Regions from separate parts of the Aneurinibacillus sp. XH2 genome, predicted to be linked through region 1. Evidence: predicted binding sites of a transcription regulator. Region 1 holds the regulator's gene; the other holds the start of a gene.
What was found. The regulator Rex, encoded in region 1, represses fermentation and respiration genes when NADH is low (regulators of the CRP and FNR family bind a similar motif). The targets are predictions, from matches to a motif close to TTGTGAAATATTTCACAA.

Region 1 (16,371 bases):
TGGAATAAAACCGGCTTATCAGCCGCAGTCTTGGCAGGTTATTTTCGTGTCAAGACTGCGGCCAGCCGAGGTGGTGCCAAGCGAAAGAAACTTTATTGTAACGGAATTTTAATTTCTAAAAAATTTTGTCTTCTTTTACTGTAATTGTACCGTTTTTTCATGTCTGATTATCCTCCTTCACCCTAATTTCCGCACTGCATATTCATTTTTCTTTGCCGGATTAACTAATTCTTCAGTACTACTTATGAACTGGTTTATCGCCTGGTATGCCTTGATCAAAACTTCTTTTACACAATCCCCCACCTTTTTCTAATTATGAATATACGTATATTTGAAATTTTTTACAAATCAAGTATGACAGAATACGCTCATATTCTTTTCTCTTTTGTGTCACACTGAAAGTAATATGTTGATGCGAAAGGTGGTTTTTTTGTGCTGCTTTCCCACTATTTTGCCGCCCTTAAAGATCGGCTGAATCTCATTGAGCAACAGATGGAGACTGCATCGGAGGGTGACAGGAATCAATTGTATTGCGAAGTGCTGAAACTGCGCCAGATCAGCGATCGAATTGTTGAAGAATGGCTTAGTTTTGAAGACCGCCTTATTAAAGTACAGCGGATGTTTGAGGAAGCGGAAGATGCTTCCGTGTCTTCCCAGCTTCACGATGTAACGGCTGAAGAAGAGACGGAGGAAGAAATTTATTTGCCATATACGCTGGCGGCGACGTTTCGTCAAGGACAAGGTTATTTCACGCTATCCATGTACCATGAAGCGGTGGAGTCCTTCAGTAAAGTTCTGGAAGAGGCTCCCGATGTAGCTGTGGCCCGGCTATACCTCGCATTCGGCTTTCTCATGTCTGGGCGCCTGGATGTGGCATATCGCCAGTTTCATTTGTTGACGGAAACGTGTGTACATCCTTTTATTTGTGCCGCTTCATACAATGCGATGGGGTGTATTGCCATGATGGAAGGAAATCCCGAACAAGGGCTCGGCTGGTTTGAGCAGGCGCTGGGGGCATTCGACCAGTTTGCAGACGCCAGATATAACCAAGCGCTTGCACTGTGCCATCTCGGTCGGTACGAAGAAGCGATACAAACTGCTCGGCCATTGCTTAGAGGGACGGCTCCTGATGTGGATGTGCTTTTGTTGCTTGGTGCATGCTGCGCAAAAAGCCATCGCTTTGATGAAGCATACACGCTGCTTCAGCGCGCCGAGGCACTTGCATATCAGGGAAAGCAACACCAAGCGATCGCCCGCATTTATGAGCAGACTGGAAAGTTCGAGGAAGCGGCCCGTTGTTACCGTGAGATGCTGCCTGCGTCACGTGCCGATGCATCGGTGTGGCATGGATTGGGCTGGTCGCTTTGGCAGTCCGGCCAAAAAGAACAGGCACTTGCCTGCATGAAACGTGCGCTTACTCTGTCTCCGGATCAGCCGGATTACGCGTGTTCATACGCTTGGATTCTGCTGTGCGAAGGAGAGGCGGAAAGGGCATGGAAGGTGTTTGAACAGACGGCGCGTAAATATCAACATCCGTTGGCAAGAGCCGGCATGGTGGAAACTTTGCTCAAACAACACCACTTTGTTGCCGCTGAAGAAATCATAAGCAACCTATCCGAAGATCAAAACGCACATATACGGGCACTTGGTCAGTATTTGAAAGGACGGCTGTTGCTTATGCAGGGCAAACGTGAAGAAGCGCTAGAATATTTTTCACTCAGCCACAGGGCCGGCGTAATTCGGGAGAGCGGATTGTATGCCGGACTTCTTCACTATGCTGATGGCGCCCATGAAGAGGCGTACGAAAGGTGGAAAGAATTTATTCCGGCCCCATAAGCACCGGTTTTTCTTTTTTTATATTGCACTTCCTTTCTGAGTGATAGAAAATAATAAGTGCATCCCTCTCTTTGGAGAAGCGAAGGAAGCGGAAAATGATGAGGTGAAACGATTGAACACGTTTGTTGTGGTCGATTTTGAGACGACGGGCAATCGACCGAAAGAGGGGGATAAAATCATTCAAATCGGTACGGTGCTTATCCGGAATGGTAAAATTGCGGAACGGTTTTCAACCTTGGTTAACCCGCAGACTGAAATTCCCCCTTTTATTGAGAATTTAACGGGTATCACGAATGACATGGTGGTGCATGCTCCGATGATAGAGGAGGTGCTGCCGCCATTGTTGAAGATGTTAGATGGAGCTGTGTTTGTGGCTCATAACGTCTTTTTTGATCTGGCGTTTTTACAGAATGCGTTGCAGGAAGCGGGATATCATCCGTTTACCGGACCTTTGATTGACACGGTTGAGCTATCGCGTCTGTTGCTTCCAAGACAGGAAGGATATCGATTATCCGATCTGTCAGTTAGTCTCGACATTATGCATGAACATCCGCATCAGGCTGATTCCGATGCCGAGGCGACTGCGCATATTTTGTTGCATTTGCTTGAGAAATTACGCAATCTGCCGCTCGTTACGATTCAACATCTACAAAGGCTAAGCAGACTCTTTCATTCCGATATTCAGATGCTGCTATCGGACATTGAACACCAAAAAGTTCGTGAAGGTACGTACGAACCAGGAACAGATTTGGAAGTTATTCACCAAATCTGCTTGAAAAAGAGAAAAGCGATCAAACAAGAAAGTGGCAGATCACTGGAACAAGCGATTGATTTTGATGGGTTTGCCGATGGTCTGTTTGGGGAGCAGGGGTTATTAAAAAAATGTATGCCCGGCTTTGAGTTGCGCCCTGCTCAGGTTGCGATGATGAAACAGGTGTACGAATCATTTGCGTCAGGTCGACATCTTATGGTAGAAGCAGGCACAGGAACAGGTAAATCACTCGCGTATTTAATTCCTGCTGTCTTCTGGGCGAAGCAGCAGGAAGAGGTCGTTGTTGTTTCCACGCATACGATTCAACTGCAGGAGCAGATGTACACACGTGATTTGCCGATTTTGCAGGCGATATTTGGCGATGATGCGCCGCGTATTTCCATATTAAAAGGAAGAAATAATTATTTATGCCTGCGAAAGTTTTCACATAGTCTACAGGAAGAGCAGGATAATTACGATATTCAGTTAAGCAAGTCGCAAATGCTTGTCTGGTTGACGGAGACAGAGACAGGCGACGTGGAAGAAATCAGCCTCCCGTCCGGCGGACAGGTATATTGGAAACAGGTGCAGAGCGACGCGGGTTCATGTTTGAACCGACAGTGTCCCTGGTTTTCGCGGTGCTATTATCACCATGCGCGGCGCAAAGCTCAGCAAGCAGAAGTCATCGTAACGAATCACTCACTTTTATTCACCGACATGAATTCGGAGCATCGAATTGTTCCATCGTATAAGTATGCGGTTATTGATGAAGCGCATCACTTTGACGACGTAGCAAGTCGTCATTTAGGGGATACTATCTCTTCCTACCAACTGGAGGGTATGCTGCATCATCTGCACCCGGATCGCGGTGTGGGGCTGCTTGAAGAAGTAGAAGAGGCGGTACGGGCTTGGAGTATAGCTGATTATGAGGAAAGCAAACATCTTATTGAGGCGGCGTATCAGCAAATTCGCGAAGGAAAAGAAACGATCCGTGAGATGTACAATTTGCTTTATCAGTGGTCCCACCAGCGGGCGAAAGAAGGTGAAGAAATCGGGCATACGGTGCTTCGTTATAAACAGGAGCACTTAACAAGCCGCTGGGGACGCGCCGTTGTTTCTGCCGTGCGTAACAGCGTGGACTTATTGCTTGCCATCGGCAAGAGGTTGGAGGCGATTTACGCAAACATTCAAAGCGATGACGCGCCGATTGGCATGAAAGGACTTTTGACTGATTTAAACGGGGCTGTGCAGGATTGTCTCGAATACGCGGAGCTATTGCATCATATGTTGCTTACAGAAGATGAAGAGCATGTCTATTGGATTGAACTTGACACGCGCACAACCCGCAAAACGATTTATTTGCACCGCGTGCCGATCGATGTATCGAGCACGTTGCGCGAGCGTTTTTTCAACAAAAAAGAATCTGTCATTCTTACTTCGGCTACGCTAAGCGTCAATTCTTCTTTTGCTTACGCGACGGAACGGTTCGGGCTTGCGGACTTGCTCGCGGAGAACAAAGTAAGTACCATCGTGCTTTCCTCTCCGTTTAACTATAAGCAACAGATGCTCGTTTGCATCCCGAGTGAGGTACCGAATATCAAAGGTTCCTCGGAAGAACAATTTATCCGCGCGCTAATAGATTCACTGGCACGGGTGGCCGTTGCAACGAAAGGGCGAATGCTTGTCTTGTTTACTTCATATGCGATGTTGCGCGGCGTATATGAACATTTGAAAGAAAGGTTAAAAGAAGCGAACATTACTGTTCTGGGACACGGGGTGGACAGCGGTAGCCGCAGCAAATTAACCAAGCAGTTTCGCTCCCTGGAAGCCTGTGTATTGCTTGGCACGAGCAGCTTTTGGGAGGGTGTTGATATTCCTGGCGACGATCTATCCTGCCTTGCAATTGTTCGCCTTCCATTCGTCCCGCCGAATCATCCGCTTGTTGAAGCGCGTAACCAGCAGCTGGAGCAGCAAAACAAAAATGCTTTCATGCAGTTGTCCGTGCCTCAAGCGCTCATCCGGTTTAAGCAAGGATTCGGTCGCCTTGTGCGGACAGGAACGGACCGGGGGGTCGTGCTTATCTATGATCGACGCGTTATCGATGCTCGCTATGGCCGGCTATTTCTTCAGTCGTTACCTGAGACAAACGTAATTGTGAAGCCAACGGAAGATTTATTACCCGAAATTTCGGATTGGCTCGCAAGAACAAAAAGCGCAGAAAGAAACAGCAAGGAGGAAGCGACCGAGCCAAAACAGTGGGGGTAAGGTAAGAAGGAGAGGACAAAAAGTGAAAGTGCCAAAAATATCCGAAGCCGTTGTTAGAAGGCTTCCCGTTTATTTGCGTTATTTGAACAATTTAAAAGCAATGAACGTTCGTACCGTTTCATCGCAGCAGCTTGGCGAAGCGCTTGATTTAAACCCGGCACAAATTCGCAAGGATCTTGCCTGCTTTGGCGAGTTCGGCCGCAAGGGGATTGGCTATGAGGTTAACTATCTTGTGGAAAAAATCAAAAGCATTCTTAAGCTTGACAAGCAGGTTAACGTTTTGTTGGTCGGAGCGGGGCATCTTGGACATGCGATTAGCAATTACAACGCTTATTTAAAAGATAGTATGCGAATTGTCGCTATTTTTGATGCAGATCCGCATAAAATCGGTAAAAAAATCGTAAATATGATGATTCAACCATTGGAAGAATTGGCGAATACGGTAAAAGAAAAGAATATCCGCATTGCCATTATTGCGGTGCCAGCGGACGCAGCACAGGCGGTGGCCGATCGCCTTGTCGCCGCCGGTATTACTGGCATTCTAAATTTCGCACCAACGAATTTACGCGTGCCGGAAAACGTTCGCGTCCATGATGCGGATGTAACGATGGAACTGCATAGCTTGGCGTATTATTTATAAAAAATAGAGTAAGGAGGGAAGGCGCGCTTCCCGCGCGCCTCACATATTATGAAAACAATTATCATTCATGCAACAGTGCTTACAGTGAATAACACGAATGAAGTCATCTATGACGGAGCCATCGCATTTGAAAATGGGGTTCTTACATATGTAGGGCCAACGCCGGAAGAATTGGACACATACGGTGAAGTGATTGACGCGCAGGGTCGGATTGTTATGCCGGGCCTTGTGAATACGCATGGGCATACCGGCATGTCGCTTTTGCGTGGATATGCCGATGATCTGCCGCTACAGGAGTGGCTGGAGACGAAAATGTGGCCGCTGGAAGCGCAATTTACCGAAGAACATGTGCGCTGGGGCACTTCTTTGTCTATTGTTGAGATGCTGAAGACGGGTACGACGACATTTGTGGACATGTATGATCATATGGACATAGTAGCTGAGCTTACCGTCGCATCCGGCATGCGTGCCCGTTTGTGCCGCGGCGTTATCGGACTTTGCCCGCCGGAAGAACAAACGAGAAAACTCGAAGAGGCGAGTGCTTTTGCCGCGAAGTGGAACGGTGCGGCAAACGGGCGCGTTATGACAATGATGGCGCCGCACGGAGCTTACACTTGTCCTCCGGATTATATTGAGCGGATTGTGGCACGCGCCCATGAATTGGACTTGCCGGTGCATATTCATATGTCCGAGACGGAATGGGAAGTACAGCAAAATGTGAACGATTACGGCACCCGTCCGGTAGAGCATCTGGAGAAGCTTGGTGTATTTAACAGGCCGACGCTCGTTGCGCACGCTGTTCATTTAACGGATGAGGAATTGGATACGCTGGCGAAATATGATGTAAAAGTATCACACAATCCGATCAGTAATTTGAAGCTGGGCAGCGGTATTGCACGCGTGCCGGACATGATGGAACGGGGGATTTGTGTTTCGCTTGGAACGGATAGTTCTGCAAGCAATAATAACCTTGATTTATTTGAGGAAATGAAAATGGTGGCGCTTTTGCACAAGGGTCACCGCCAGAATCCGGTGCTCGTTCCGGCGACGGAGGCGCTGCGTATGGCAACGATTTATGGCGCAGAAGCGGTTTTTATGGAGGATCGAATTGGATCGTTGGAAGTCGGCAAACAGGCAGATTTTATTATTCTCGACTCCGGCAGGGTGTTTTTCCATCCGTCGCATGATCCGATTTCGCATGTGGTATACGCGGCGAGCGGGCGGGATGTAAAAGACGTATTCGTTCAAGGCGTGCAACTGGTGAAAGACGGCAGATGTTTGACGATGGATGAGGAAGCGGTTATTGAAAACGCAAACCGGATGTTTGCCAGACTGGAGAAAAAGTAAGGGAAAGAAAAAATTCCCCGCCGTTTGCGGCAGGGACAATGGAAGATGGATAGGTAGGGGAATTAAAATGCGAATCCTTGCCTGTGGTTTAAGGCCGTTCCATTATGATCCAAGAATGAAGGTTCGGCTGACGGAGAGATGCAAAATCATCTTCTCCCGCATGGCGAAACGGGGAGGAGAGAAGCATCCATGAAGGATTTCGTTCATCCGACAATAGCCTGGCCACTTCTTCCGGCAATTGTTCAAAAAGACGCGCAAGGTGCGGTTGCTTCACACCCGCTCACCTCCTCCTGCGCTTACGCTTAGTATTTCCGGGGGGGAAAGGCAGTATGTTTAGCATTTTTTGATTCCCCTGCCGCGCTCCGGCGTGGAACATCTTTGAAAATACGGAAAACAGGTAAGGGTAAACTTATGAAAAAGTTTTGGCTATATGGGCTGTTTGTTTTACTTGTTGCGGCATTGTGCGTGGCGACTTTCATTTATTTGCATCTGCGCGGACAGCAACATGCCATTATTGAGCGTGGAACGGAACTTGCGTTGACACGGACGCAGATAAATGAGGTCACTTCCGTTGACGTGTATTACGGAACAGAAGATTATATTGTTGTCAGAGGAAAGACGCAAACAGGAGAAAAACTTGTGGCCTGGTTTCAGGGGGAGCAAGGGGAAGTGGAGAAAATGTCCCGTCTCATCCCTGAAGAGAATGTTATCGAAGCATTAACTAAACAATACCCGAACTTCCAGCTTATCCATATCATTCCAGCCAAGCAGGGGAAGCAGAAGATGTGGGAAGTATTATTTGAAGATGGAGACAATAGTTTGAACTATTACTACATTGATATGTATACCGGTAAATTTTTGAAGGTATATCGAGTGCCCATTGCAGAAGGTGATTTTTAACATAACACGCGAGAAGTCCCCTTCCTCCACGCCTCCGGCGTAGGTGGGGGATGAATCGCGCTTCTTTTTCCCTTCTATTCGTTGTATAATAGGAATGTACGTTCGTAGTGAGAAAGAAGGGGATTCGAATGATTCGAACTGCAAAAGTCGCTTTTACTGCATCCCGCTCCACCATAGATGCCCTGTTTGCTTTAAATCGCTTCTCGGCAGAGGTGTGGAATATGTGCTTGGCTGAAGCGAAAGTCTACCACCAGCAAACCGGGCAGTGGATCGGTAAAACCGAACTACAAAAACGCTTGAAGCGTCGTTTTCCAATGCACAGCCAGAGCATACAAGCTGTGTGCCACAAATATCTTTGGGCGCGAGATAGCGCACATCAGGCCCGAAAGGAAGGGTACACGAACGTCCGCTATCCATATAAGCAAAAGAAGTATTTCAACACAAAGTGGGCGGCGGACGGTTTTACCATTCATCCCAACGGACGCATCTCGTTGAGTCGCGGCATCTGGGAAGGCAAGCGTCAAGCACCGCTCGTTGTTCGTGTGACTCAGTTACCCGCTGGAACTGTAAAAGAGATTGAACTCGTCTACGACCGGGGCCTGCATCTGTGTCTTACCTACGACGATGGCAAGAAAGCACCGAACCCGCCGGGTTCGCATACATGCGCCATTGACCCGGGTGAAATTCATACGCTTGCAGCCGTCGCAACAACTGGAGACAGTCTCATTGTGACCGGACGAAAAATCCGAAGCATTCACCGCCTGCGTAACAAGAAGCTTGCAGAGCTTCAGCGAAAAATGAGCAAGTGCCAGAAATACAGCCGTCAGTGGAAGCGGTACAATCGGGCGAAACAATATCTTCTTTCTAAAAGTAAACGCCAGTTACAGGATGCCTTGCACAAAACGACGAAACAGTTTGTCGAATGGGTGGTCGCCCAGCAAGTGAACGAAGTCTACCTTGGAGACGTCGAAGGTGTCCAGCGAAAGAAGAAAAAGAAACGTTCTCGCTGCCACAATCAGCGAATGAGCCAGTGGCAGTTTGGGAAAGTAAAGAAGTACCTAACGTACAAACTGAAGGCGGAAGGCATCATGCTCCACAAGCGCGAGGAACGTTATACATCGCAAACCTGTCCGGTTTGCGGGGCGAAAAAGAACGTGCGTGGGCGTATGTATCGCTGTTCGTGCGGCTATACCCAACATCGGGACATTCACGGTGCTGCGAATCTACTGTCCAAAGTGTTGTATGAAAATCAGATTCAGTCCTTGCCGTTTGAAATTCAGAAACCCACGTATCTACGGATCGCCTAAGCGAGAAGTAGTAGATGGTTTGTTCCGACCCACGCCCGTAAGGGTGTGTTGCTGAATGATTCCCCTCGCAGACGGCACGTGTCTGTGAGATCAGCGACAACCCGCTGATCGCCTGTTCTATCGAGGTGGATAGTTCAGAAACCCCCACTTCAACCTATGGTAAATGGGGGAGGTTCATCATTATTCCGGAAAAAAAAGCTTGTCCAAATGGGGATATATTTGTGATATACTACGTGATATACAAAGTATATATCACTTCTGTAGAAAGGGGTGGGTAGGGAATGAAGGTACGTGCATTACCCATCTTTTTATCCGTTTTAGTGAGCAGCTTGCTGTTATTTGGGGGTTGGTATGTCTTTCAAAATCAATTTGTGAAAAAACCAATCTCCAATGAAATTGCAGCAATGCAAAGCGTAAAGCTAAACAACATTACTGTCGGCCGTGATGCCATTACCCTTAATGTTTCGTTTAATGATCCGGAGAAGTTTGCCGAAGATTATAAAACGATAAAGAAAATTGCATCGGATAAGGCAAACGGAAAAACGGTAAAAATAGAATGTTATTCTCCAAATATTTCCTTGCAGAAGATTTGGGAGGAGAACGCTTTTGCCGTTGCGGAGGCGATGGAACTTCACACATATTCAAAAATTCCCATCGCGCTTGAAGAAATGAAAAAAAAGCATCGTTTAAAGAATGCAACTTCTTATATGGACGAGCAGAATGTGTACATTTATTTGAATGACGGCAAAGGTCCGTATTATGCGGTATTGCCGCGCGAGCGAGAGGTGAGCCGGAATGGTTAAAGAGATCATCATCGGTGCGGTACCGGTTATCATCGTGTTTCTTGTATTTCTTGGTATCAATGTAGCTCCGTTAATTATTGTAGCGATGGTTATTAGTTTTATTGCGTTTCTGATAATGAGACAAGGCGGCATGCCTATTGCACAGAAGAAAAGCGCGCTGGATACGCCAAAAACGACAGTAAAATTTAAGCAAATCGGCGGACAGGAGCGCGCGAAGAAAGAGTTGATGGAGGCGCTTGATTTCCTGATTCACAAAGATGCGTTAAAAGAATACGGAATTCGTCCGCTGAAAGGCATACTTTTGACCGGACCTCCAGGCACCGGGAAAACGTTGATGGCCAAAGCGGCAGCGAATTATACGAACTCTGCGTTCGTCGCGGCTTCCGGCTCCCAGTTCGTTGAAATGTACGTCGGAGTCGGCGCGCAGCGCATTCGCGATTTGTTTAAAGAGGCAAAGCAAAAAGCCGAAAAGAATAATCAGGACAGCGCGATTATTTTTATCGACGAGATTGACGTGCTGGGCGGGAAACGCGAAGGGAACCAGCATCGCGAATATGACCAGACGCTTAACCAGTTATTAACAGAGATGGATGGTATTACGACTTCTGAAAATCCACGCATTCTGATGATTGCGGCTACCAACCGGGTGGACATGCTAGATGACGCGCTTTTGCGCCCGGGACGTTTCGACCGGCAAATTGTAGTCGATCTTCCGGATATGAAAGCGCGTAAGCAAATTCTCGAGATTCATGTGAAAAATAAGCCGCTCGCAGACGATGTGGATATTGAAGCGATCGCACGCGATACGTTTAATTTTTCCGGTGCTCAGTTAGAAAGTGTAACCAATGAAGCGGCGATTTATGCATTCCGTGAGAAAAGCAAAGTAATTACGCAGCGTCACTTTGCTCAGGCAATTGATAAGGTAATGATGGGTGAACAGACGGACAGAGAATCAACTGCGGAAGAACGGGAACGTGTGGCCAACCATGAGCTCGGACATGCGATTGTCTCCGAAGTTGTTCGTCCGTTATCCGTGTCCCAGGTATCTCTGCGTCCGCGCGGCCAAGCGCTGGGATATGTGCGCCAAAGTCCGCAGCAGGATCGCTACCTGTACACCTTGGAGAACCTTGAACAACAGATTATGATTGCGCTCGGTGGCGCGGTGGCGGAAGAGATGATTTACGGCGGCCGTAGCACCGGTTCCCGTAACGATTTTGAACAGGCGCTTCGTTTGGTGAACACAATTATTGACAGTGGCTTGTCGGAGCTTGGCATTGTAAAAATGGAGATGGTCAGCAAAGAGGCGCTGCATGAAGAGCGTCAGCGCATCTTGAATGATTTATTAGAGCGTACGCGCCAAATTTTGAGCGATTATTTCCCGGTCTTTTCTCATGCGCTACATCATTTACTGCGCGAGGAAGTGCTTAACGGTGATCAATTTCGCGCGATGCTCGAAGAAGCGCGCGCCTTGCCGAAACAAAATAAAATCGAGGAATTGGAGGCTCACCGCCTTAAGGCATAGAACAAAGAAGAAAGGCTAATTCAATCGGATTAGCCTTTTTTCTTTGCTGGTTCAGATGTTTTACGGGTCAGCCTGCTGTGACACAAAACGGTTGTTTCTGCTACATGAGCAGGAAAAGAAGAAATGAGTAGTGTCTACAAGTCTCTCTTACTACTTGTATTTTTCTGCAAGAGAGTTACAATGAAAAGGTATTGAAAAAATAAAATTGTTGCATATTTTGTTGTGGCAGTAGAGGAGGGTTTATTTATGAAAGTAGCGAAGCGCGTGGCGCAAATTACGCCATCTAAGACGCTCGCCATCACCGCTAAAGCGAAGGAATTGCGGAGTCAGGGGTATGACGTGGTTGGCTTGGGAGCAGGCGAACCGGATTTTAATACACCAAAGCATATTATCGATGCTGCTGTACAGGCGATGGAAGAAGGACAGACGAAATATACGGCCGCTGCCGGCATTCCAGAGTTGAAAAAAGCAATTTGTGAAAAGTTAAAACGCGATAATCATCTTACATACAAACCATCACAAATTGTCGTATGCAATGGTGCAAAGCATGCTTTATATAACTTATTTCAAGCAATTGTTGACCCGGGCGACGAAGTTATTGTCCCGATTCCATACTGGGTGAGCTATCCGGAAATGATTACGCTTGCTGATGGGGTTCCGGTATTCGTAGAAGGAAAAGAGGAAAATGAATTTAAAATTACGCCGGAACAGTTGCGCCAGGCGATCACAGATAAAACGCGCGCAGTTATTCTTAACTCTCCGAGCAACCCGACCGGAAGCGTTTATGCTCGCGAGGAACTGGAGGCGCTCGCGCAAGTATGCATTGAAAAGAAAATTCTCATCGTATCCGATGAAATATACGAAAAACTTATTTATGACGGAGAAGAACATGTAAGTATTGCAAGCCTGAGTCCGGAAGCGTATGAGCTGACGATTGTGATCAATGGTATGTCTAAACCGTATTCCATGACCGGCTGGCGCATCGGTTATGCCGCAGGAAACGAAGAAATCATCAAAGCGATGGCGAATCTCTCCAGCCACAGTACATCCAATCCGACAACATTTGCGCAGTATGGTGCATTAGCAGCGCTCACAGGAACGCAGGAGCCGCTTGAAATGATGAAAGCGGAGTTTGACAAGCGCCGCAAAGCGGTTGTCAAACTGATGAACGAAATCGACGGCATTCATTGTGTGGAGCCGAAAGGCGCTTTTTATCTTTTTGCGAACGTAAGCGAAGCCATGAGAAAAGGCGGATATAACGATGTGGACGAATGGGCGCAGGCGTTGCTTGAAAAAGAGTACGTAGCCCTTATTCCGGGTTCCGGTTTTGGCGCGCCGAATCATATCCGTATTTCTTATGCCACTTCTTTGGAGCAATTGGAAAAAGGCATTGCCCGCATCAAAAAATTTGTAGAAGGCAGGTAAGCAAAAAGCTCGGAGCCGACTGTTACGGCAGTCTCCGGGCTTTTTTTGAGAAAAAAAGCGGCGGGCAGAAAACCCTCCGCTTTTGGATTTATAGCAGTTTGAATGAAGTTTTAATTTGGGCGTACATATCATTTAACATATCGGAAATTTCTGTTACTTCCTGATCGCCCACAAAAAGCGTTTCAGATGGAAACAAGGCTGCATACACTGTGCTGTCCCGTTTGGCCAATTTTAAATAAAGGGACTCGTTATAGTCTTCGCTATTCCATACTTTCTCGGGAATTTTTACAATTTCTAATAATTCAAATGAGTGCTTGGTATCCGAAAAAATGACAGCCGGAAATCCATCCCAGTTTTTATCCGTTTGTTCTGTGCGATACTTTCCTTCCCATGAAGCAGGCATATGAAGCGAAAAGCCCATCTCTTCATTGGTGTATACGTTTTTCTCTTTTGCTTCTTCAGCGGAAACGACAGAGACCGGAGTAGTCTGTTGCCCGGTTGGTTGAGATGAGGGAATGTCATCTGCGCGCACGTCCGGTTGTATGATGGCAAGGGCGCTTGCCGTACCGAGCACGCAAATCCCTAGCATGAAGGCCAACAGCTTCGTAGAAAGTTTCATCGCTGCATCTCCTACTTTCTAAATGAAATGTCAAATGTCACTTAACTTTTACCACCGGTTTATTGTTTTCATGCTGCATTTCCCCTTTTTCTGCGCTATACTTTCTCTGGAAATACTTATGATATAGTTATTGTAACAGGTTATTTTTATTTTTTCCTCCGCCTTAAGGCCGAGAGAATAAAGGAAATTCTTACGGCAAAGGAGGAAAGACAGCGTCTTTTGAACCGACTCTACCCATAAGCGAAAAACAAAACTTTTGCAAGACTAAACTTGTCGCGCCAGTCCTGCTATAATCGTTCATACATGAGAGGTGGATTTCAATGAGTGATGTCATAGCGAGGATGCTTGCGGCTGGTACGACTTCGCTTTCCAATCTGGTTTTGCAAAATTACCGGAAGCTCGGTCTTTCTGATGAGGAGATGATGCTAGTTATTCATCTCCTTGGCTTTAAGGCAGAAGGTAAACCATTTCCGACGATTGGTGAACTAGAGGAGAGAATGTCCGCTGACGCCTCAGTCATTATCAAAATGCTGCAGCGTCTGGTGCAACAGGGATATCTTTCAATTGAGGAAACGGTCGATCCTGTAACTGGGGTGCGTTCTGAATGGTACTGTTTTACGCCTTTATATAAAAAAATTGCCGCCTGTCTAGAGAAAGGACAGACAGATAGAGAAAAGCAAGAACGCAGAGATATTAAAAATTTGTACGCGATTTTCGAAGAGGAATTTGGGCGGCCCCTGTCGCCGATTGAATGCGAGAATTTGGCGATGTGGCTTGATCAGGATGGGTATAGTGAAGCGCTTATTATGGCGGCGCTTCGAGAAGCGGTTATTTCCGGCAAACTGTTTTTCCGTTATATTGACCGGATTTTATTTGAATGGCACCGCAACAACATACGGACGCCACAGCAGGCGCGCGAGTACAGCCTTAAGTTCCGCAAGCACCAGCATCGCGGCGAACGTTCTGGAACTGTTTTACAACAAGGTATATCGGGGGCGACCGCGGACGCGTTGCCGCAGGAATTTTCTTTTTACAACTGGTTGGAAGAAGAAAATGATTCATAGATGAGAGCGGTTAATTAACGATGATTTTCCACTGATTTTTATTTAGTAAAGAACGGTCGATGTCATACATATTTGGAAACGATGTGGGAGGCGGACGAATGAGCAACCTGGATGATTTGTTTTTATATACAAATCCGACGCGGCGTGACGTGAAAAATATTTATCGTGAGGAAAAATATGCGCGGGGCATTCTGTTGAAAAATGGTGATATGATCGTCTGGAACGGTGATATTATGCATACAAAAGTGATGCCGTTTATTACCGAAACAGGTGTTCATTTTAGCCTGTTCAATGATAAGCTGGAGATTTGCTGGCAGTTCGAATCATGGGCGGAGATTCAGAGGCGACTGGTAGCAGCTAAGCCGTATTTTGACAACTTAGAGTTTCCGGAAGATGGGCGGATTGTGATTGATACGCGCTATTATACACATACTGATGTGTCGTTTCCGGAAATCCGTTATTATCAATTGTTTGAAGAAGGTTTTGAATTAGCGCCGTTAGAATAGAGAAATGTAAAAACCCGGAATTCATCGACCGAGTGGTCTTACCCCTGTCAAGTAGACAGTGTTAAAAAAGCCTATATTTTTATGCGTCCATTTTTTCCCGATATTCGATCGGCGACAGATAGCCGAGCTTTTTCTGGAACCGTTCACTGTTGTAAAAAGTCATATATTGCCCAATGGCTTGATGAAGTTCGTCCATTGACGTACACTTATCCATGTACAACTTTTCTGTTTTGAGATGCGAAAAGAACGATTCGATGCAGGCGTTGTCTAGGCAGTTTCCTTTGCGAGAGTGGCTGCCCACCATGCCCCACTGCTCGATTCGTCTGTTGTACGAACGAGACGTGTATTGGAATCCTTGATCGGAGTGGATCATGGTTCCAGTCACGTTTCTTTTTCTTTTTGCTTTATCCAATGTATCCAGGACAAGCTTGAGGTCATTTCGTTCGGAAATATGATAGGCAACAATTTCGTTACTATATAAATCCTGTATGGCAGACAAGTAAAGAAACTGGTTTTGGAAAGGAAGATACGTAATGTCGGTTACCCATTTTTGATTTGGTGCTTCTGCCTTAAACTGGCGTGCAAGAAGGTTTGGGTACACTACGGATGGTTGTTTGCCAAAGAAACGTCTCTTCTTACGGATCACCGACCGAAGGTCGAGATCTTTCATTAAGCGGTAGACACGTTTGTGATTGACATCGTATCCTTCTTTTCGTAAAGCAACGGTCATACGTGGATAGCCATAAAACGGACATATGGTATATATGGCTATGATGTGCGCCTTGAGCTCCTCTTCTAACTGTTTACGTCTCGCTTTATGTTCCCCTGGTTTCAGCCATTTATGGTATCCCTGACGGGATACCTTTGCAATCTCAAGCAACCAACATAAACGGTAGGTAGAGCGCAGGGTATGGATGATTTCAAATCGCTTCTCTTTTGGAATCACTCCTTGTGTAGATTTGGATATCGCTTTTTTAGGTAATCACGCTCCGCTTTCACATACGCCAGTTCTTCCTCTACACTTTTAAACTTCGTCTTTGGTCGTCCTTTTCTCCAGGCTGTTGATTCCCCTCTTTTATCTTTAAAATCTTCTCCGTTGCGGTACTTTTTCACCCATCGCTTCACCTGTGTATTGCTTCGAATCTCCAGTCGCTCTGCCACTGCTTGATAACTCATTCCCTCTTCTTCATACAGTCGAACCGCTTCCGCCTTAAGCTCCGGTGTGTAGTGTTGAAACTTCTGTCCCTTTTTAGCCATAAAAAATCCCCTCCAGTTAACAGTGAAAATCCATTGTAACACAGGGCTTTTTTACACTGTCAACCACAAGGGGATAATATCAGAGTTTAGTCAGAATCCGGGTTTTTTCTTTTGCCCGTGGCATGCCCA
Region 2 (16,371 bases), 150 kb from region 1:
ACTATCCGCAAGTAAGGCGCTCTCTTATGGCACAGGGGCATACATTTAAAACAGAAACGGACACAGAAGTAATTCCACATTTGCTGGAAGAATACGATACAGGTGACCTAGAGGAGACGGTACGGAAAGTGTTACCTATGCTGAAGGGTTCGTTTGCGCTTGCCATTATGTCCGAAGCGCAGCCGGATACCATTATCGCTGTCTCTCAGGATAATCCGCTCGTGCTCGGAGTGGGCAGGAAGGAAGCGTTTTTGGCTTCGGATATTCCCGCCCTATTGCCGTACACAAGGGAGATTTATCCAATTAAAAACGGAGAAATTGCGATTTTGACACCGGGCAAAGCGACGGTAAAGCGGCTGGACGGAACAGAAGTGACGCCGCACTATTCGCTGGCGGACGAAACGGTTTATGATGTGCTGTTGCACGATTACAAACATTATATGATGAAGGAGATTTTCGATCAGCCGAAAGCATTGGAGGATATGCTGACGGGACGGTTGACGCCGGAAGGGGTGGATCTCCCGGAGCTTGCACAAATATGGACAGTGGAAAAGCTGAAAAATTTGCGTAAAGTTGATATTGTAGCGAGCGGGACATCCAATCATGCGGGAGTTATCGGCAAAAAAGCGCTGGAGCAGTTGCTTGATTTGCCGGTGGAAGTGTCTTATTCATCCGAATTTATCCATGAGCACGGGACGCTTGACGAGCGGAATCTGGTGATTTTGTTGAGTCAGTCAGGTGAGACTGCGGACACGTTATCAGCATTGCGCGAAGCGAAGAAGCATGGTTGCTCGACGCTGGCGATTACAAATACTGCTGGTAGTACGCTCTCTCGGAAGGCAGATTGTACGTTGCTGACGAAAGCGGGGCCGGAGTTTGCGGTCGCATCTACGAAAGCATATACATCACAAATCACGGCGCTTATTCTTTTGGCGATTTGGATGGCGCAAAGGATGGGAAGCGCTAGAAAAGAAGAGGTTTCGGAACTGCTTCAGGCGCTGGAACGCTTGCCGGGTGACGTTGATTCGACGCTCATTATGACGCATGATGCGATTGATCAGTTTGCCCAGCTGACGTATGATCAGGAGCATCTATTTTTAATCGGACGCGGATTGGATTATGTGTTGGCACTGGAAGGAGCGTTGAAATTGCAGGAAGTGGCTTACATTCACGCGGACGCATACGCGGCGGGCGAGATGAAGCATGGAACGATGGCGCTGATTACGCCGGGCGTGCCTGTGATCGCGTTAGCGACACAGGCGCGTGTGTTTGATAAGACGGTGAGCAATATTAAGGAAGTAAAGGCACGGGACGCGTTTGTGGTCGGGATTACAACAGTAGGTGACGATGTGCTCGCAGATGAGGTAGATGAGGTGATGTACATTCCGTCCACGCATTCGTTGTTGTTGCCGATTCTGGCGGCGATTCCGCTGCAACTTCTCGCATACTACGCCGGCACGGTACGTGGTCATGATGTCGACCGCCCTCGGAACCTGGCCAAGAGTTTGACGGTGGAATAGAAGGCAATTAGGGTTATTTGAACTTATGGTTTTGATGTTGTTTGACATTAAAGTCGGTAACCTAACATTAAAGATGGTAACCAATAAAACTCTTTAGTAAGCCAATCACTTAACTTTTTGTATAGGTTGTGCTTAGATAGGGATTTGCAACTAAAAGTTCACCAACAAACGTCGTGTGTGGTTTCGCATACGGCGTTTGTGAAGTGTTGCTCGTAGGAAAAATAATTGAGATGTAGCGGCATAGCATAACTTCGTCTTGATAACTGGGTTCATATGACCATTTACAAATAAGTTTCAACTATTCCGAGTTAACAGAAAGAAAAGAGTGCACCATGGTATTGTAGAAAGACCGATCTCTTAATCGTCGGATATGGTGCACAGTCATTACGTTCAATTCATTCTAGCATTTCAGCCAAATCTTCTTGAGGGTCCCCAATTAACTTTAGATTAAATGTTTTTTGCAAGAAGTTTAATACACCTGGTGTTAAAAATTCCGGAGCCTTCGGACCAATTCGTATATCTGTTATTCCTAAGCTAAATAATCCAAGTAATATGGCAATTGCTTTCTGCTCAAACCAAGACAATACAATACTGACTGGCAACTCGTTGATTTCACATTGGAAAGCGTCAGCCAACGCGCGCGCAATTTTTACAGTGGAAATGGAGTTATTGCATTGCCCCAGATCAATATATCTTGGGATACCTGTATTTCCTACTGTTCCAAAATCAATATCGTTAAAACGAAATTTCCCGCAGGAAGTAGTTAAAATGACAGAATCATTAGGAAGCAACGTAGCTAATTCCCGATAATAATTACCACCCCGTCCGGGAGCATCACAACCGGCGATCACAAAAAATCTCTGAATCTTGCCTTCTTTTACTGCCGAAATAATTTCCGGTGCCAAACCGATCACCGTTTCGTGGTGATAGCCGGTGACCAGTTTCTGATCCGAGTCGATATTTGCCGATGGCAAATGCAAAGCTTTTTCGATGATAGGAGTGAAATCGTTATTTTCAATTTTCGTAACGCCTTCCAGCCCTGCTACTTCATAGGAGAAGAATCGGTCAGAGTAGGTTCCTTTAATCGGCATAACGCAATTGGTTGTTGCCAATATGGCACCAGGGAATTCTTCAAACAATTTTCGTTGATCATACCATGCCTTTCCGATGTTTCCCTTTAAATGAGGATATTTTTTCAATTCAGGATACCCGTGGGCAGGCAACATCTCCGAGTGAGTATAAATATTGATTCCTTTGCCTTCCGTTTGTTTCAGCAATTCTTCTAAGGCAAGTAAATTATGACCGGTTACGACAATACATTTTCCTTCGATTTTATTTTGCGTTACAGTAATCGGTTGAGGTATACCAAATCGTTCTGTATGTGCACGATCCAACAATTCCATCACTTTGATCGCTGCCGAACCAACTTTCATGGCCATATCAATATGTTCTTGCAAATTAAAATTCACATTTGTTAAGGTAAAGTACAGAGCTTCATGGGTAATAGCATCAACTTCGGGATCTGTATAACCCAATTCCCTTGCATGTGTTGCATAAGCAGCAATTCCTTTGAGGGCAAATATAATCGTATCTTGTATGCTTGCTAGATCTTCATTTTTCCCACATACGCCGACTACTTTACAACCGCCAATCGCTGTTTGCTCACATTGATAACAAAACACGGATATTGCCTCCTTACTATTTTAATTCTTTTGGATTTAATTTCTTTTGTGTAATCTTTGTGTCTGTTTCCATTATACTTAAGAAATCATTTGTTCAGATGTGATAAGCATCACACTTTGTGATCTATTTCACAAACTAGACAAAATTTCAGGATCTCGTTATTTACTTTATGAAAGTACAGGTAAATCCTCTCAAAATCTAACATGAAAGAACAACAGGTGTAGTTAGGTGATACCTTTCTCCTTCAATTTTCCGGGATTGGTTACAAGTATAAATTCACGAAAAGGTAAATTGTTACCACTAGGAGCAAGATATGCAGCTTTAATTAGTTCCCCCTGAAAAAGTCAGTCTTCGAAACATTAGGAATTTCTTTAAAAGTGATTAGTTACTCATTTTGAGGATATTTATGGAGAGATGTGGAGGTTCTTGATGCTTTTTGATGGGTTAACTTGTCTTTTTCGTTCGATCTCATTAGCGATCTGTGAGAGACGATGAAGATTGTAGGCGAAAATGGCATAGTCTACTCAAGCTCGGGTCCTCTCTTTTTTTGAGAGGAGGGGCTGTCTTAAAAGTCATAAATGATGATTGAGGCTCACCTCTTTTTTGTCTGCATATCCTATTTATTGGAAAGTGAGTTGTGATGTTCGTATGGATTAGTCTGCTTTTGCATTCTGCAGCTTACAGAGGGCTACTTTTTTCAAGAGATTGTAGGCGACGCTAATCAGCGCTTCCGTATCCGGAGTCGACGATGATGTTGGCTGGAAGCGTGTCAAGTCGTTGTTTCGTTTTCTCCAAATGTTCGATCATGCACCACGTATCGGTTCGATCTTGGTGGACGCTGTAACCGACAATAAATTGATCCTCTAGCATCATCAAGATTGCTTGAAATATTTCTTCAATCAAGCCTTTCATTCGTTCGGAGCGAAAACGGTTAATCGTACGGAAATCTGGCGTTTGACGTGCGCTGATTCACATGAATGGAATCTGTTCACGAACGGCTTTGGCGATTTGACGGGACGAGTAGATTTTTTGCGTGTAGGCGTAGATGATAATTTTCGTCATCGTTTTGGGGTGGTAGCTGTGGCGACCGCCGCCTAGATAATATTTTGTGAAGAGGGCATTATCGAGTTGATCGATCGCATCATTGGCTTACACGAACGACGTGACGAGGAGAAATGAGTTCTTCAATATCCATTGGTAAAAAGAATTGATTCATGATATATATAATTTTTAACATAACACGCGAGAAGTCCCCTTCCTCCACGCCTCCGGCGTAGGTGGGGGATGAATCGTGCTTCTTTTTCCCTTCTATTCGTTGTATACTAGGAATGTACGTTCGTATTGAGAAAGAAGGTAATTCGAATGATTCGAACCGCAAAAGTCGCTTTTACCGCATCCCGCTCTACCATAGATGCCCTGTTTGCCTTACATCGCTTCTCGGCAGAGGTGTGGAATACGTGCTTGGCTGAAGCGAAAGTCTACTACCAGCAAACCGGGCAGTGGATCGGTAAAACCGAACTACAAAAACGCTTGAAGCGTCGTTTTCCAATGCACAGCCAGAGCATACAAGCTGTGTGCCACAAATATCTTTGGGCACGAGATAGCGCACATCAGGCCCGAAAGGAAGGGCACACGAACGTCCGCTATCCATATAAGCAAAAGAAGTATTTCAACACAAAGTGGGCGGCGGACGGTTTTACCATTCATCCCAACGGACGCATTTCGTTGCGTCGCGGCATCTGGGAAGGCAAGCGTCAAGCACCGAACCCGCCGGGTTCGCATACATGCGCCATTGACCCGGGTGAAATTCATACGCTTGCGGCCGTCGCAACAACTGGAGACAGTCTCATTGTGACCGGACGAAAAATCCGAAGCATTCACCGCCTGCGTAACAAGAAGCTTGCAGAGCTTCAGCGAAAAATGAGCAAGTGCCAGAAATACAGCCGTCAGTGGAAGCGGTACAATCGAGCCAAACAATATCTTCTTTCTAAAAGTAAACGCCAGTTACAGGATGCCTTGCACAAAACGACGAAACAGTTTGTCGAATGGGTGGTCGCCCAGCAAGTGAACGAAGTCTACCTTGGAGACGTCGAAGGCGTCCAGCGAAAGAAGAAAAAGAAACGTTCTCGCTGCCACAATCAGCGAATGAGCCAGTGGCAGGTTGGGAAAGTAAAGAAGTACCCAACGTACAAACTGAAGGCGAAAGGCATCATGCTCCACAAGCGCGAGGAACGCTATACATCGCAAACCTGTCCGGTTTGCGGGGCGAAAAAGAACGTGCGTGGTGCGGCTATACCCAACATCGGGACATTCACGGTGCGGCGAATCTACTGTCCAAAGTGTTGTATGAAAACCGGATTCAGTCCTTGCCGTTTGAAATTCAGAAACCCACGTATCTACGGATCGCCTAAGCGAGAAGTAGTAGATGGTTTGTTCCGCCCCACGCCCGTAAGGGTGTGTTGCTGAATGATTCCCCTCGCAGACGGCACGTGTCTGTGAGATCAGCGACAACCCGCTGATCGCCTGTTCTATCGAGGTGGACAGTTCAGAAACCCCCACTTCAACCTATGGTAAGTGGGGGAGGTTCATACATAAGAGACATTCCTTTCTTGGTAATTGTTGGGTGGTACTTGCATTTTACTAAAAAGGCGTCTTTTTTTTACGAAAAAAAAACGGGGCATCCCGATTACTTTTGGGACAGCCCCTCTGAAGTATTATTACTTCAGAACAGATCGATCCGACAATTCCCCTTTCGGACCGAAGAATTCGAAGTGGATCGCTTCCTCAGCTACTCCCCATTGTTTTAAAGCACCATAAATCGTCTTCATAAAAGGTATGGGACCACAGAAATAAAAGTCTGCGCGAGGGCTCGGCACGATGGTTTGAAGCCATTCCAAATCAATATAGCCTTCTTTATCGTAATTGCGGGCCGCCCTGTCTTCTTCCGTTGGTTTTTCATAACATACAAAAGAGCGTACATTTCCCCGTTCAGTCGCCAAGCGAGTAACATGCTCTCTCATCGCGTGAACTGTACTGTTGATCGCAGCGTGAATGAACGTGACTTCACGTTCAGGCTGTACTTCGGCAAGCGTATTCAACATACTGATCATAGGTGTTAAACCAACACCGCCGCTGATTAGCACAATAGGCAGCTCTTTTTCCATATCCAGTACAAAATCACCAGCAGGTACACTGATTTGCAAAACGTCCCCTTCTTGCACATGTTTGTGCAGGTAAGTGGAGACAATCCCTGCCGGCTTGTCTGCACTTTCATCCTCACGTTTAACACTTATTCGGTAATAATCTTTACCCGGTGAATCCGATAAACTATATTGACGGATATGCGTGTATTTTTCTCCTGGGATACCTATTTTCACGCTGATATACTGCCCGGGTAGAAAGGAAGCGATCGCCTGGCCATCTTCCGGTTTTAAATAGAAAGATGTGATCACATCGCTCTCCTTTACTTTTTTAACCACAATGAATTTTCTGAAGCCTGCCCAACCCCCTTCTTGTCGTTCTGCCTGCTGGTACATTTCCGCTTCCACGCTGATGAATACATCGGCAATGGCTTGATAAGCTTCCTTCCATGCTTGGATAATTTCATCAGTTGCGGCATTTCCAAGCACATCTTTAATGGCTATCAGTAAGTACTTACCCACAATTGGATAATGCTCAGGCTTAACGCCTAAGCTTATGTGTTTGTGAGCAATTTGTATAACGGCTGGCAAGATCGCCTCAAGATTGTCGATATTCGCCGCAGCCGCATAAACCGCATTTGCAAGCGCTGTTTGCTGTCTTCCTTGTTTTTGGTTTGCATGGTTAAAAATATTCAGCAACTCTGGGTGATTTGTGAGCATCGACTCGTAAAAACGGGTTGTGATCGCTTTACCGTGATCTTCTAAAACAGGTACGGTAGATTTGATAATCTCGATCGTTTTTGGACTCAACATTTTGGCTCCTCCTCTTAGTCACTTAGTTGACTTGTTTTCCAATAGAATCCTTGCAAATTCATTATAGAGCAGGGGAATCATCCGGACAGTGATATAAATCACAACCAGATATACGTGGCAGCGTTGCCAAACTCATTGTGTGCCCAGAGCGGGTCCATGTTGGACTCGTGCAAGCTGATGAGGACTAGCCGGTGAAAGTCCGGTCCGGATAATCGCCAGGGAGCCTGGTAGCAGACGGCCGGTACTCAGGGGAAACGACGGGTATCGAAGCGCCGTGTCAAAAGCCCCTTTGGGGGAGCAACCGGTCGGTCTGTAGCATCAAGCGAATCCTGCCGCCGCGTGATGGCAGCCCCAAATAGGGAACAAGCGAGGGCCGAATCGAGAGTGTCACGGTGAAGGCCATCATCGGAACTGGGGAAGATACCTAACCTTGACCAACAGGAAACGGAGACCGTATAACTGGTGAGCCCCGGGAAGTCGGTTCTCCGCCAGGAGGGTGGAGGATGTATTGGAAGAACACGGTGTAACATCAAATGCTTATGGAAATGATGAGCATGAAGTATAGTGTGAAAAACATTGGGAAAGCTGATTATTGAACTCACATTATGAAGTATGAACAAGCTAGGGCACAAGAAGGCGGTTGGGAAGGTTTTCGGGAATTTGTAGTGGTTAAAAAGGTAAAAGAAATTGACGTGCTCACTTCATTCTTTAAATCCTGCGGACGGAAAAGCAATCGCTCAATTTCAACCTGGGCAATCCTTAACCTTAAAGGCAAAAATACTAGGCGAAAAATATACACATATTCGCCACTACAGTTGAGTACATTGGATGAGGATTAGGGAAAGAGGAAGGGGGCTTTTTCCTTCTTACTGGGGTACCACCACATCGCCTCGGCGTATCAAAATCCAGGACGACAATCTACTTCAATAGTGCATAAACTTAGGAGGTATATGTTTATGAAAGCGCTTATATTCCGTGAACCAGGAAAGTTCGAGTGGGTAGAGAAGGACAAGCCGACGATTCAGAAACCGACGGATGCAATCGTAAAAATCACCAAAACGACGATTTGCGGCACGGATTTGCATATATTAGGCGGTGATGTACCGGCGGTAACCGACGGTCGAACCCTGGGACACGAAGGTGTCGGAATCGTAGAAGAAGTAGGCACGGGTGTAAACAATTTCAGGCCCGGAGATAGAGTGCTGATTTCTTGTGTCACTTCCTGTGGAAGATGCGATTATTGCAAAAAAGCGATGTACGCTCACTGTGAAGACGGTGGTTGGATTTTAGGGCACCTGATCGATGGTACTCAGGCGGAATACGTTCGTATCCCTTATGCTGATACGAGTATGTATCATATTCCCCCGGGAAGCGATGAGGAAGCACTTGTCATGTTGAGCGATATTTTGCCGACGAGTTTAGAAATTGGGGTGATTTACGGCGGCGTTCAGCCGGGGGATGTGGTCGCTATCGTCGGGGCCGGGCCGGTCGGGATGTCAGCACTCATGACAGCGCAACTTTATTCGCCGGCGGAGATCATCATGGTCGACCTTGACGATAATCGCTTGGAGCAGTCCAAAAAGTTCGGGGCCACCAAGACAGTTAACAGCTCAGAGGGAAATGCGGTTGAGCAGGTGATGGAATTAACGGATGGAAAGGGCGTTGATGTAGCGATTGAGGCCGTCGGGTTCCCGGTGACCTTTGACATCTGTCAGCAAATCCTGAAGCCTGGCGGACGGCTGGCCAACGTTGGTGTACACGGCAAGCCTGTCGATCTACGCTTGGAACAATTGTGGCTTCGCAATGTCAAGATCACGACTGGGCTGGTTAGCACGAGCATGACACCGATGTTGTTAAAGACAGTGCAGTCTGGAAAGATCAAACCAAAACAATTGATCACTCACCGCTTTCCGCTGGACCAGATCATGCAGGCGTACGAGGTGTTTAGAAATGCTGCCAGAGAAAAAGCGATGAAAGTGATTTTATACAACGATTGAATCTCTTTGAAAGGAACGGCTCAAACCGTTCCTTTGCTCGTTGTGTGCCCGGCATGGGTGTCATCTATAGGGTTCAAGTCCCGAATGATGAAGGCAGTTGTAGTCATTAGCTTAAGACAGGGGTGTCGACCGCGAGGTCGAATCTGAAGGAAGTCGGCGGCAAACCTACGACCTGAGGAACACGAACCTCATATGAGGCCAGTGCTCGCTGGATGAGTCTGCAATACACAAGACAAAGTCCTAACTGCCGAAGACAAGTAAAGGTAAATGAGGCAAGTAGATGGAGAGAAAGATGGCACTGTTACCCGGGGAGGTCTGTCTGATACGCCGAGTGTTCTTGGTAACCTCATCCGCCTTACTGTTCCATCTCATTGATTCTGTTCGGGGTCTTATATTATGTTATTATGTGCTTGGGCTTAGCTTAATTCTCATACGTTACCTCCAGTGGAATCGGGGGCGCTTGGCGGACGATTGGGCCAATACAAGGCGTTTATCATGCTCGGCATGTTGCATATGAAGGTACATTATCGCCAGTTGAGCGATTTCATGCCTTTATATCAGCCTATCAAACACAACGACCTTTTGAAGCAAGCGAACTAGCTGTTTTTGATGATTTATTAGCGATTATAAGAGCGTTTCGCTTTGACCGTATTGAAGACGGAATTGCGTTAAAAAATGCATTCGACAGTAATCAATTTATGTCTGAAATGATTTGTTGTAATGCTTTTAGTAATGTGTTAGTTTGTGACACGGAGGACACCTCGTTTATGCAATGAATTGTATGGGGATACAGCCTATTGTATACGAACGTGTCCTCTTTGGCTGAAATTAGTGCCAAAATACATGAGGTTCCCCGTTATGGCCCAAGGCAGTTCACAGCCAAAACCATTGCCTTATGGGTATTGCTCTATCGTAGAGAAGGATTTCACGATCTAAAACCAAAAGGGCGATCAGATCGGGGACGCTCACGTACAATCATTCAACATCAGCAGTAGACACTTACATGATAGCATATATTACAATTTGAAAATAATGCCTATAAGAGAATAGATAATTACAGTTGAAAATAAGACTGTCATATGAAGTAGGGAATAAATAAACATTGATTTAGCCCATTTCTCTGAATCCATCTTTTTATAACCGAAAATACTTAAGATAAGCCATATAACACTTAAAAGGAGGGCTACTAACATAAGACCGAGACTTAAAGACCCAAAAAGAAAACTTATTGCAATTAAAATGATTAAATAAATATTGGTTTGTATATATGTTCTTTTAACACCTTTGACTACTGGAAGCATAGGAACCTTCGCAGCTTTATACTCATTGTGCTTGCGAATAGCTATGGCATAGAAATGAGGCATTTGCCAGATAATTGTAATCACAAAAAGACCAAGAATAGCAGGATGTGTGACGTCTGGATAAATAGCCGCCCATCCTATTAGAGGTGGCATTGCTCCAGAAATACTTCCAATCTCCGTATTATAAATTGTTCTTCTCTTACTCCACATCGTATAAGGGACAATATAAAAAAACAAACCTAGAAACCCTAGGAATGCTGCTAGAGGAGTTGCTAATGAAAGAGCTACGATTCCGAAGATAGACATAAAGATACCAAGCCATAATACTGTTTTAGGCTTTATTTCTCCTGTCACAGTTGGTCTGTTTTTCGTTCTCTCCATAATAGAATCTATATCTCGATCATATAAGTTGTTAAAAGCTCCAGCTGCACCCATTACTAAAATCGAACCAATCAAAGCAAATATCATTTCCGGCAATTTCTCAAACAGGCTAATCTGATATGTATATAATGCCAATGTTAATCCAGCAAACATCGGAATCAGGTTTGATTTAATAATCCCGATTTTAATAGTTTGCGCCAAAATTTTTGACAAAGTCTGTTTCTTCGTTGTAAGTTTTTTTTCCTTTCGCATTATTCGCTTCTTCCCTTCTTCCCCTCTTCCCCTTTTACTGATTATCTATAATTGTCATAATCCAATTTAGAGTGACATTATTGATGGTTACTTCCGAATTAGAAATACAAAATAAACTTTACATACTTATTAGAATTTATATACTATATGGTATGTTAATGCTATATGGTATGATTGTCAAGAGAGGGAGGAAGAAGAATGGTCAGACGAAGATTAACTCAAGAGGAGCGAAAAAAGGAAACACGGCAATTACTTTTAGAATCAGCTGTTGAGGTCTTTGCTCAATTAGGCTTTCATGGGGCTTCTGTTGATAAAATTGCAGAATATGCTGGATTTAGTAAAGGGGCAGTTTATGCACATTTTCATTCCAAAGAAGAGCTCTTCCTAGCCATATTGGAACAACAAATGAAGTTACATGTGGACAACATCCATCAAGTAATAGACCAACAGCATTCATTTTCACATTTTATTGAAACAATGGATGAATATTTCCTTTCAGTTAGGCAGGAAAATCGAACATGGAACATGCTTAACATGGAATTTCTTCTTTATGCGATGCGTGAAGAATCGGTGCGTCATAAATGGTCTAACATGATAATTGAATCAGTTGAAAAAATTTCAAAGGCCATTGAGAAATTGATGTCGAAAGAGAATTATGAGTCTACTCTAACTCCGAATGAAATGGCATGGACTATTCTTTCGTTAGAAAATGGCATTGCTGTATTATATTATATTAGTGAAGGTCGTATGCCTCATAATTTATATGGAAATGCACTGCAACATATGCTTTTGCCTACTCGTCAGGAAGATTAGAAAATATTCCAATCATAACAGGTGTAAGTATATTAGTTATATTAATCACAAAAAACCTAATCCTCAAATCGTTGCAGTGACTAGGCTGAGAATTTCGTAATGAATTTTGCGTGTTTATTTTTTGTTTTCATCTTCAAACATTAAGTTTTTATAAATAATATCTTTTAACAACTCCGTATGATTATGCAAAAAAAAGTGATTTCCTTTTAGTTCATAAAATTCAACCTCTTTTTCAGCCATTTCTCTCCAAATATTATTATAGTTTTGGGTAAGCTTATCATCAGAACCCAGGATAATTGTCAGTCCACAATCTATTTTTTTACTTTTATATTCATATTTGTATTCTTCAACAATTCTAAAGTCATTTCTTAATATAGGAAAAAAGAAATTTAGTACATCTTTATGTTTTAGCAAATCGCTTGGTATTCCCCCAAGTTCAACAACTTGCTCTAAAAACGTATCATTATCTAAGTGGGATATCTTAATACTTTTTCTTAACATTGGCGGATTAATTCCACTCAAGAAAAGGTGTTCAGGTGCTTCAGTTTGACTATTTTTAAGCTTGTAATATAATTCATAGGCTATATAAGCCCCCATACTGTGTCCAAATATAGCGTATTTTTCATTACCCTTGCTTAATTTAATTAATTCATACATATCATCAACCGCTTCAACGATATCAGTATAACTATTTTCATTAAATCTTGTACCACGTCCTTTATATTTTAACGGTATAAATTCAATTTTATGTGTATTTTTCAGCCAATCCCTAAAAACTGTTTTTGAAGATCCAGCATATTCTAAGCAAAAAAATTTAATTTCAATTACCTCCTAATAATAAAGTATCTAATTCTACTTGATTGTATTCATGAAATTCAAAATCTCCAATCTCCTTCGTTGAGCATATGGACATATGATAATTATCATGAATGATCTCACTGTGAAAGTAAAACATTGTATTATTACCTTCGTGGTATAAATGAATCTTATTGTTTTTAAATGAAAAATAAAATGAATTTAGAGGTGAGTGCAGTCCGCTACCTCTTGCTTTTAAGTAACTTTCCTTTAAAGTCCATATTCTAAAAAAATTTTCCTTGACATTAGAGGCACTACTTATGTAGTTATACTCTTGTTTTGTAAAAAATCTCATTGCCAGTTCTTCATAGTCTAAGTCAATATACTCCTGGATATCAATACCAACATTTTCATTTGATATAGCAATCGCAATAAATTCACCAGAATGAGATATATTAAACGACAGCCCCTTGCTTGAAAGTAGGTAGGGCTTTCCATATTTTTCGTATGCAAGTTCAATATCCGTTAAATCACGGCTAAGTTCGCGTGAGATAAGATATTTTAAGAATAAGTGACTCAGAAGTGAGCGAATTTTATCACTTTCATTTAAAAACCTAGAGATTTTCTTCTTTGTTTCTCTATTTAACAATGGGTATAAACTCTGGTAATCATTGAGATTACGAGAGCCATCTATACGAATTAGATGTACTTGCATTGATAAGCTCTCCCTAATATTAAGTTATCAATAATAAATGACCTGGCAAGTGAAATATGCAGTACTAATGAACTGTATATTTCTGAGCTTTTAGCGATTTTAAAAAGCACTATGGCAATTAGGGGATTAATTCTCTTAATAATAATTCTATTACGAATATAAATATTTATGTTGATATATTATTGGTAATTGTTACTATTATATTGTGATATTTTCCTTGGGTTTATTTGGTATTTTAACATCCTTTAAAGAGAAATACAAGAAATAGGAGTTTCAATAACTCTCAACTTACCGTGAGGATTAAGAGAGTCAGCGTCTATCGTCTTACCTTGGACTTTAACTATTTCTTTATCTCCCAATACCGTATCAATAAAAAGTAAAGCAAGCCCATTTTTATGGCAATTTGATCGTAACGAAGATTACTTTTGACTGTATATTTACGGTTATGCTACCTGCTAAGAAACAGAATATCAATTTGGAGGAAGTGGATTTCACTTATGTTATTTGAACGTATCAAAAAAATATCAGAGACAAATCCTGACTCTCCAGCGATATTAACTGAACAAGAGTTAATTTCTTATCAAGATTTTTTATTAGAAGTAGAAAAACTTGCAAACCATTTTAAAAAATGTGGTTTGACTCAAGAAACACCACTAGCTATTGTACTTGGAAAAAATGAAGTGATTTGGACAGCTGTAGTTGCCGCGAGTTACTTGAATGTGCCCGTCATGTTAGTAGATCCTAATTTAAAAGAAGCAGAAATGAACCAAATTATGAAAATGTATCAGACTTGTTTTGAGTTGCGGGAAACGAATGGTTCAGTAGCAGGGGAATATAAAGGAGATGTTATTCAGAAATTAAACTGTTTTGGTAATGAGTTTTTATTAATAAACAGTGGAATGACTGCAAATTGTTGGAATGAATACATAGGTTCAACAGAAGATCACAGTTACATCGTTCTGCTAACTTCCGGTTCTACTAAAGTGCCATCTGCAGTAGTTAAAACTGTGAAGAGTATCGTAGGAGATGGGGAACGAATCGGACACTCGCTTGGTATCGTTCCGTCAGATCGAGTACTTTGTGCAGCTCCCGTTTATCATGCATTTGGGTTGATATGCGGCTGTTTTGCAACTTTCTTATTATATTGACATAACTAAATGTGACACCGTGATGCAACTATCTAGTTATGCTTTTGATGGAGCAACATTTGATATTTTCGGAGCATTATTAAATGGGGCAAAAATAATAATTGTTCCTAAAGAAACGATGTTAAACGTCCGCCAGTTAGCTGATTTAATCGAAAAACAACGTATTTCAGTTATGTTTATTACAACAGCATTTTTTAATGTTCTCGTTGATATTGATATAAGTTGTTTAAAACATGTTCGGAAAATTTTATTTGGCGGAGAGCAAGTTTCAGTTAAACATGTTCGCAAAGCATTTCAATATCTTGGATCTAACAAAATAAAGCACGTATATGGTCCAACAGAGAGCACGGTATTTGCAACATGTTATGACGTTAATGAAATGCAAGAATGATCATGACGAGATGCTAAATGAGTACGTAGACCAAATCACGAATATACAGAGTGAGGGTCCATATGTACTTTTTGGATATTCTGGAGGGGGGAATTTAGCGTTTGAAGTGGCTAAAACAATGGAACAAAGAGGTATGCAGGTATCTGACATTATCATGTTAGATACTACACCTTGGAACAAAGAAGTTCAGGAAATAGCATCCACAATACTTGCAGAGGCTGCTAATTTGGCACATTTAGATGCTCTAGAATGGACGGCTACTCCATATGCGCAAAATAAACGTACTAAGTTTCTGATGTACATGGAGAATTTAACAAACTCAGGATTAGTAGAAGCTAATATTCATAATATAGTTGTTGACACCGTAACGAGGTTACTTAAGAAAAAGTGGATAAATACCACATCTAAAGCATATATTGAATATAATGGAATCGGAACACATGATGAGCTACTAAATCCTGAATATATTCAAGAAAACGTAGAGATTATCAAACAAATTTTGAACAAGATTAAAGATAAAGCTTTTGAGGAGATGGTATAATTTTTGTTTAAATGGGGCTGACTCCATAGTCATCAAGTTAAGGTTCAAAAACTTTTAGTTTTTGAACCTTTTATCTATTCTTTATCTATATAAATTTGCTTTGAGATTTTAACGTTTCAAAAACCGATACACAATACATGGAGGGGCCTATCTCCTTCATGTATTGTGTATTTTCTTTTACATCTTGATGAACTAAATCGGAAACTGTAACAAATTTGCACCCCTGTTTCGAAAGAATATCCAGTGTTTTTTCCAACGCTTTTACGGGTTGCGTTTGATTGACTTCAGAATCATGCAGTAATATGAATCCGTCCGATAATTCCGATTATGTAAAAGCCCACTTTTGGGTGTGTAAAAGTGGGGGGAGGAGCAATAAGATGGGTTTTGTGAGATAATCTGTAAGATTTACTTGTTATCACTTATCCTTAAAGGGTTTCCTATTCCTCCATAATGAGTGAGTCGATTCTTCATTCCTATCTCGTATTAGTTGTCACAAATTGAGCATGAAATAACCACCAGAATGATAAAGAGAACAAGAATCACTCCCAATTCTCGTCTTTCTGTTCCAAAGAATCCCATTTTCTCACCTCCTTTTCATGTGACATCTAATTCCATGCTATGTGAAAAGGTAAGGACAAGTGTTAGGTTATAGCCTTAATTAAAGATTTTAGGTTTTTTGCTTGCAAATTTTTAAGCTATGAATAAGCTGAAAAACAAGAGTTTGCTTACTGTTGGTGAAGCTGGCATTCTCTCAGATGGTCGTGTAGTAACTTCAAGAGTTTGGTTTATGAATCCTATTATTTTCTGTTATGCTAATAAAGAAAATGGTGTTGTGTTTTTACGTGTCTATCGATACTCGTATAAATTTGTTCCCTTTTAGA

Region 2: the regulator Rex is predicted to act here: its motif matches at 3,320-3,337, upstream of hcp (hydroxylamine reductase).

The regions. Positions count from the first base shown of each region.
Region 1 is NZ_CP014140.1:2,463,718-2,480,088, reverse strand. Features, by position in the region: gene ACH33_RS12175 (tetratricopeptide repeat protein) at 433-1,836, shown strand; gene dinG (ATP-dependent DNA helicase DinG) at 1,940-4,852, shown strand; gene ACH33_RS12165 (redox-sensing transcriptional repressor Rex) at 4,758-5,492, shown strand; gene ACH33_RS12160 (amidohydrolase family protein) at 5,538-6,839, shown strand; gene ACH33_RS12155 (hypothetical protein) at 6,928-7,113, opposite strand; gene ACH33_RS12150 (cell wall elongation regulator TseB-like domain-containing protein) at 7,251-7,739, shown strand; gene ACH33_RS12145 (RNA-guided endonuclease InsQ/TnpB family protein) at 7,868-9,046, shown strand; gene ACH33_RS12140 (hypothetical protein) at 9,418-9,849, shown strand; gene ACH33_RS12135 (AAA family ATPase) at 9,842-11,371, shown strand; gene ACH33_RS12130 (pyridoxal phosphate-dependent aminotransferase) at 11,618-12,796, shown strand; gene ACH33_RS12125 (hypothetical protein) at 12,885-13,415, opposite strand; gene ACH33_RS12120 (DnaD domain-containing protein) at 13,736-14,479, shown strand; gene ACH33_RS12115 (hypothetical protein) at 14,578-14,985, shown strand; one part of gene ACH33_RS19410 (IS3 family transposase) at 15,065-15,966, opposite strand; one part of gene ACH33_RS19410 (IS3 family transposase) at 15,966-16,242, opposite strand.
Region 2 is NZ_CP014140.1:2,315,958-2,332,328, reverse strand. Features, by position in the region: gene glmS (glutamine--fructose-6-phosphate transaminase (isomerizing)) at 1-1,520, shown strand, start outside; gene hcp (hydroxylamine reductase) at 1,916-3,202, opposite strand; gene ACH33_RS11490 (hypothetical protein) at 3,921-4,079, opposite strand; gene ACH33_RS18760 (transposase) at 4,173-4,265, opposite strand; gene ACH33_RS11485 (RNA-guided endonuclease InsQ/TnpB family protein) at 4,566-5,669, shown strand; gene hmpA (NO-inducible flavohemoprotein) at 5,921-7,156, opposite strand; gene ACH33_RS11475 (hypothetical protein) at 7,762-7,995, shown strand; gene ACH33_RS11470 (zinc-dependent alcohol dehydrogenase family protein) at 8,113-9,153, shown strand; gene ACH33_RS19385 (hypothetical protein) at 9,598-9,753, shown strand; gene cyoE (heme o synthase) at 10,170-11,087, opposite strand; gene ACH33_RS11460 (TetR/AcrR family transcriptional regulator) at 11,286-11,900, shown strand; gene ACH33_RS11455 (thioesterase II family protein) at 12,015-12,719, opposite strand; gene ACH33_RS11450 (4'-phosphopantetheinyl transferase family protein) at 12,721-13,410, opposite strand; gene ACH33_RS11445 (class I adenylate-forming enzyme family protein) at 13,908-14,558, shown strand; partial or broken gene ACH33_RS11440 (AMP-binding protein) at 14,533-14,946, shown strand; gene ACH33_RS11435 (thioesterase domain-containing protein) at 14,888-15,490, shown strand.